Regions from separate parts of the Marinomonas sp. THO17 genome, predicted to be linked through region 2. Evidence: predicted binding sites of a transcription regulator. Region 2 holds the regulator's gene; each other region holds the start of a gene.
The links. The regulator PhoB, encoded in region 2, activates phosphate uptake and scavenging genes when phosphate is short. The targets are predictions, from matches to a motif close to TGTCATANNNNTGTCANA.
Positions count from the first base shown of each region.

Region 1: ABXS85_RS06805 (PhoX family phosphatase) is a predicted target of PhoB. The motif match lies at 1,177-1,194, and genes of this name have one in related genera.
Region 3: ABXS85_RS16165 (esterase-like activity of phytase family protein) is a predicted target of PhoB. The motif match lies at 997-1,014, and genes of this name have one in related genera.

Region 1 covers NZ_AP031575.1:1,439,595-1,441,873, reverse strand. The annotation lists gene ABXS85_RS06810 (methyl-accepting chemotaxis protein) at 1-1,001, opposite strand, end outside; gene ABXS85_RS06805 (PhoX family phosphatase) at 1,367-2,279, shown strand, end outside.
Region 2 covers NZ_AP031575.1:2,535,639-2,537,917, forward strand. The annotation lists gene phoR (phosphate regulon sensor histidine kinase PhoR) at 1-854, opposite strand, end outside; gene phoB (phosphate regulon transcriptional regulator PhoB) at 851-1,546, opposite strand; gene ubiA (4-hydroxybenzoate octaprenyltransferase) at 1,631-2,279, opposite strand, start outside.
Region 3 covers NZ_AP031575.1:3,425,451-3,427,729, forward strand. The annotation lists gene ABXS85_RS16160 (isocitrate lyase) at 1-934, shown strand, start outside; gene ABXS85_RS16165 (esterase-like activity of phytase family protein) at 1,069-2,279, shown strand, end outside.

The sequences.
Region 1 (2,279 bases), 1.1 Mb from region 2:
ACAGTTCCTTGTGCAGATTCTAAAGTACTTTGTGTGTTGCTAATGACTTCGTTTTTAAAGCCATCTACTTCACGAATGGCATCCGTCATTTGGGTAAACATGCCTTCACGTTGTTGCGTAATGGCTTTAGTCTTAAAGGCAACTTCCTTAAGTTCTTTACTCTTAGTTTCGACTTGTTTATTCAAGCTAACAGCTTTGTTCAATGTATCTGTAAGTCGCTCTACAAAGGTGTTATACGAAGTAGCAATGGTGGTTAGTTGGTCATTGCCGGAAACTGGAAGACGGGCGGTTAAATCCCCCGAACCATGTGAAATGTTTTCTAAAGCCGTTTGGATCTGACTAATAGGTAAGATGATGGAACGTAAAATCAAAACAGACAATAGTAAGGCAAGCAGAATAACGATCAAGCTGGAGGAGCCCAATGTAATGACGCCTGCTTGAAATTGCGCGTCAACGTCGTCAAGGTAAATACCTGAACCCAGTATCCAGCCCCAAGGCTCAAATCCCTTAACATAGGAAATTTTTTCAACGGGAAGGTCATTACCGGGCTTAGGCCACAAGTAATCGACAAAACCCGCATCTTGGGCTTTTACCACTTTGACAAATTCTGAAAACAATTTTTTACCATTGGGATCTTCCAGATTGGCGAGATCTTTGCCATCAAGCTCAGGTTTGACAGCGTGCATCACTATGACGGCATTGTAGTCATTGATCCAAAAATACTCTGAACCCGCATAGCGAATCCCTTTGATGGTTTCCATGGCATATTTTTGAGCTTGGCTTTTGGTTAATTCGCCACTTTGTTCAAGCGAGTAGAAATGGGTCAGTACGCCGGTAGCGGTTTCAACTACGTGTTTGGTCTGCGCGTATTTTTCATTAAGTAAGGAGGACTTGTATTCACTTAGAGCAAGCGACATGACAAGAACTAGACCAATAGAAAACAAAGTCACTAGGCCAATTAGCCTATGCTTTATTGGAATTTGTCTTAAGAGGTTTAACATAGTTACTTCCTTATCGTTTTGCATATGGAGAGTGCAAATATGTTTTCTAAGCAGAAAAAACATCAAGCTATTTGCGCCTTCACTATCCCTATTATGCTGTTAATTTTTGAAAAAAGTGCTGTTTATTTACAATTTTTATCCTTTTTACACTACAACTTTAATAATGCCATTTAATTGTCATTTATGTGTAACTTTTTATCTCTAGAGTACTTGAGAACTTCATTTGAAGCAGGAGTGAGGTTAAGAGAAAGTGTGGGGAATCATTTTTTCTATATATCTCAATATATTAGGTCGTGCTATGTAGCAAGAAATGTGACACGCATGATCAAAATCCAATGACCAGCAACAAGTAATAGGGCAGTATTATGACCATTAATCAAAAGCAAGAACTGAGTTTTGATGAGTTAGATGAATTAGTGCGTCCAGCACCGGAAGTGGTGGAATTTGAAGAAGTCGCAAACAAAATGGTATCGCGTCGCGGCTTTCTAAGTGGTGGTGCCGCCGTCGGTGCCAGTGCATTTGTGATGGGATCGACCTTTGGTGCAGCGCAAGCCATGGCGGCACATCATCAACCATCTCGTTTGGCTTTTGATATGGTAAAAGCGACAACAGCCGATACCATTACTTTGCCAAAAGGTTACACCTGGCAAGTGGTGGCTTCTTGGGGTGATCCATTGTGGTCAAAAGGTATGCCATTAGATACCACAACTGGGGGAACTGGCGCTTCTCAAGAAATGGCGTTTGGTGATAACAATGACGGCCTTGCCTTCTTTAATCACAATGGTGTTTTTGTATTAGCGGTTAACAACGAGTACGTGAATCCTAAAACCCTGAATGCGAATCGTGAAGATGGTAAAACCATGACTGCAGACGATGTGCGTAAGAGTAAAGCTGCACACGGTGTCTCAATCATGGAGATTGCACAATACAATGGTAAGTGGAGCATCATCAAAGACTCTAAGTTCAATCGTCGCATCACAGCAGATACAGAAATGGAAATTACCGGCCCTGCCCGTGGCCACGCTTTATTGAAAACGTCGGCCGATCCTCGCGGTGTGTTAGCTAAGGGAACATGGAATAACTGTGGTCAAGGTCAAACACCTTGGGGTACTTACTTAACCTGTGAAGAAAACTTTAACAGTTACTTCGCTTCATCAGATGAGAATTATCAATTGCCTGATGAGCTGAAGCGTTATGGTGTGAGCACTTCTGAAGGTCGTTACAAGTGGGAAATGGCGGACGATCGCTTTGATCTTGCCAAAGAACCAAATGAGCCAA
Region 2 (2,279 bases):
ATAATCTCGCCCACTTTATACCACTGATTTTCTTCGCGTTTGTCATCACTTTCTAGACGCGACAAAAGCAGTAAGTCTTCGATCAGCTGTTCCATGCGTTCGGATTGTTCCGCCATATTTACTATGCCTTTCTGCATATTTTGGGGCAGGGTATCCTTGAACATATCCAGGGTTTCCACATAACCTTTTATTACCGTTAGAGGGGTTTTGAGTTCATGTGAAGCGTTGGCAACAAAGTCTTTACGCATCTGCTCTAACAAGTGTAGACGTGTGATATCACGAACAAAAATAAGGTGATCGTTTTTATCGTAAAGGGTGGTTTGGATTTCCAGATATACACCATCTTTTGCCGGGGATTTGATTACCAAGGGTTCGCCGAAACGTTTTTGCGTAAAGTATCGGAAAAACTCGGGACTGCGCACTATGTTGGTAATGACTTGGCCACGATCAACCGGTCGCATGAGACCTAGAAAATGCGCTGCTGAGTTATTCCACCACTCTAAATTGCCTTGGTTGTCCGCCATGATAACGCCCTCTTTCAAGGCGCTGGTGGAGCTTTCAATACGCGTTAACGCTTGGCGCATACGGCGTTTGGATTTGCGTTGCTTCTTTTGTAAACGATATACGGCATCGAACACTTCGCCCCAAATACCGTTGGATTCTGGTGGCGCGGCACGACCAGAGTGACGTAACCAGTTATGAAATTGATACAGCTGGTACATTTGCCAGTATAAAGTGCCCAATGTATAGAGCAGCAAAACACCTAAAAAATGGCCTAATATATATCCGATTACCGCGCAGGCAATGAAGCCTGCCAACCAAGAAATAATGGTGTTTCGCCAGATGGTTTTCATGCCGACCTTTTTGCTGAGAAGCGGTAGCCAGTGCCCCGCACGGTTTGAATCAAGAAGTCATGGGTATTGCCAATGGCTTTACGCAAACGACGTATGTGTACATCGACAGTGCGCTCCTCCACGTAGACATTCCCCCCCCAGACTTGATCCAATAATTGCGCCCTTGAATAAGCGCGTTCTTGATGAGTCATTAGGAACTTCAGCAAACGGTATTCTGTCGGCCCCATGTCCAATGGACGAGCTCCAATAGTGACTCGTTGACTGATTGGATCAAGTGTTAGACCTTCTACTTCAATGGGTTCATCAATGCCCTGTGGTGTAGCGCGACGTAATACCGCTTTCAATCGAGCAACTAATTCACGAGGTGAAAAAGGTTTGGTGATGTAATCGTCCGCACCCACTTCTAAACCTTGAATTTTGTTGTCTTCTTCACTTTTTGCGGTCAGCATAATGACAGGTATTTCCGCTGTCGTGCTGTCTTTTTTGATACGTCGTGTCAATTCAATGCCACTGCCGCCAGGCATCATCCAGTCAACCAAAATCAAATCGGGTCTATGGTCCACTATGATTTCATGGGCTTGCTGAATGTTTTCTGCTTCCATGTACTCGTATCCTGCCATTTCTAGGGCAATGGCAATCATCTCGCGTATGGAAGACTCATCATCAATAATTAGTACTTTCTTACCGGTCACAGGATTCACCCTCATCTCAGGAACGGTTTTATTAAAGCGATCAATTATGACAATTTAGTTAAAGTGTCATATGTTTGCCACATTTTACACAAAATAGCTGGTTACTAAGCCAATAAAGACACAAGCACCAATGCGATTGTTGTCTAGGAAAGAGTGAAAACAGGCTTGTCTTTCTCTTTCTCTTGCTTGTTGATACTGTTTATAAAACAACCAAATACAAATCAATAATGCGACAAAATATGGCCAACCCAGTGTCGCGAAGAAGCCTACCCATGTCAAAAGAGAAAGCGTTAAAGCTTGTAAACACAGAATCACCAAAAGATCATATTGACCAAATAAGATGGCAGTGGATTTGATGCCGACTTTTACATCATCAGCACGATCCGTCATAGCGTAGTAGGTATCGTAAGCTATAGTCCAAAAGCAATTTGCTAAGAATAGCATCCATAAGAGAGGGTCGTTTAAGCTACCTCCCTGGGCGCTATATGCCATGGGAATGGCCCAAGAAAAGGCTAGCCCTAAGAAGAGTTGAGGCAGATGAGTATAGCGCTTCATGAATGGATACAGAGCCGCTAAGCCCAAGCCAATAAAGGATAAAAGTATGGTCTGTTTATCGGTTAGTAGCACCAGAATGAAGCTGACTAAGGCCAATACAATGAATAAAATCAATGCTTCATTGGCGCTAACACGGCCAGATGGTATCGGACGGTTTTTGGTTCGTTCTACATGGCCA
Region 3 (2,279 bases), 890 kb from region 2:
CCAAGACGGTAAGGTAACTGTGCCCCATGAAGATTTTCTCGCCAAGATCAATGCTGTGCGTTATGCCTTCCTTGAGTTGGGGGTAGATGATGGTGTGATTGTGGCCCGTACAGATTCATTGGGCGCGGGTCTGACTCAGAAAATCCCAGTGTCACAAACAGCGGGCGATTTAGCCGAGCAATACAGTGCCTTCATTGATGGTGAAGAAGTCACTTCTCTCGAACAAATGCAGTCTGGTGATATGTTACTGAAGCAAGGTGACAAGTGCATTAAACCCACTCGCTTAGCAAACGGCTTGGTGCGCTTTAAAGCAAATACGGGTGCGGATCGAGTGGTATTGGATTGTATTACGTCTTTGCAGCACGGGGCGGATTTATTGTGGATAGAAACTGAGAAACCGCATATTGGTCAGATCGCTGAGTTGGTGAATCGCATTCGTGAGGTGGTGCCAAATGCCAAGTTGGTGTACAACAACAGTCCGTCTTTTAACTGGACGTTAAACTTCCGTCAGCAAGTGTTTGATGCATGGCAAGAAGCGGGTAAAGACACCAGCGTTTATGATCGTGATCGCCTTATGTCTCAAGAATACGATGGTACGGCTTTGTCTGACGAAGCAGATGAGCGCATTCGTCGCTTCCAACAAGACGCTGCCGCGCAAGCGGGTATTTTCCATCACTTGATTACTTTGCCAACCTACCACACAGCGGCCTTGTCGACTGACAATCTGGCGAAAGATTATTTCGGTGAACAGGGTATGCTGGGTTATGTACTGGAAGTGCAGCGCAAAGAAATTCGCCAAGGCCTGGCGTGTGTGAAACATCAGGACATGTCGGGTTCCAATATTGGTGATGATCATAAAGAGTACTTCTCAGGTGACAACGCGCTGAAAGCCTCTGGTAAAGATAACACCATGAACCAATTTGCCGCCATTTAAGGACTAGGGAAAGACAAAAAGCTCAGCGTGTTCCCCCGCTGGGCTTTTTGTTGTCTTGTAAACGTCATGAAAGCGTCATAGCCATTTTTTAAGCTGACCAAGCGTTTATATACAAACAAAGGGGATAGGCTGTAATGATAAGTAGAACTGGGTTGGTTGGAGTTATGTCAGTGGTGGTCTTGAGTGGTTGCATCAGTCAGACATCATCTTCAGCAAAGGGCGATACTCAATTTGTCGATAGTTTTCCAATAAAGGGTAGTGCTTTGCCTTATTCTGTGCTTCGTGATGATCTTAAAGACGGTCAATCTGGGCAAACATTTGAAATACGTAACGGGGGTTTTGGCTCAGCCATGACGGCTCACCCCGACAATGCTAATCAGTTTTATACATTAACAGACCGCGGTCCTAATGCGAAATACACTGGTGACTATGGTAAGGGGAAAATTTTTCCTGTAGCAGATTATACGCCTCGTATAGGTTTGTTTGAAGTAGCGGATGATGGACAAATCAGGCTGGTCAGAAGCATTTTATTGAAACGTCCAGATGGCAGTTTGATTTCTGGTCTACCCAATACATCCGCTTTTGGGGGAACGGGAGAAACACCATATTATGCTGATGGTCAACCTGTGCTGATGGACAGCAGTAAACCTTATGATGCACAAACGAACCCAATTAAACTAGACGATTATGGCTTGGATGGGGAAGGTTTAGTCGCTCTAAAAGATGGTAGTTTTTGGGTAAGTGATGAATATGGTCCACACATGGTGCATTTTGACTCTGCTGGTGTCGAGATAGAAAGAATCAACCCATTTGCACAAGACAAACGCAACACCTACTCTTTACCAAGTGTGTTTCAGCATCGTCGTGCTAACCGAGGTATGGAAGGATTGGCCATAACGCCAGATGAGCGCACTCTCGTAGGCATCATGCAGTCCACCATGCTAAATCCTGATAAGGCCGCGCAAAAGGGCAATTTAACTCGTATTGTGACGGTTGATTTGGTAACAGGGAAGACCGAGCAATATTTATATCGTCAGAATAAAAATGAAAATTCTAACTCGGAAATTGCTGCCCTGAATGCATCACAATTTCTAGTCATTGAACGTGACGGCAGTTTTTTATTAGGTGGGCCTAAGAAAGCCAACCCAAATGCACAAAAGCAGGTTTATCGAATTGATTTGTCTACAGGCACGCCACTTTCCAGTGTTAAATTATCGAATGCCATTCAGCGTGATGAAAATTATGGCTTGTTGATAGAAGGCTTAACGTTAGAGCAATTTGCTCAACAAAAAGGCTGGCAAGCATTGGCTGAATATGGCATCAAGCCTGTGAGAAAATCTTTGCT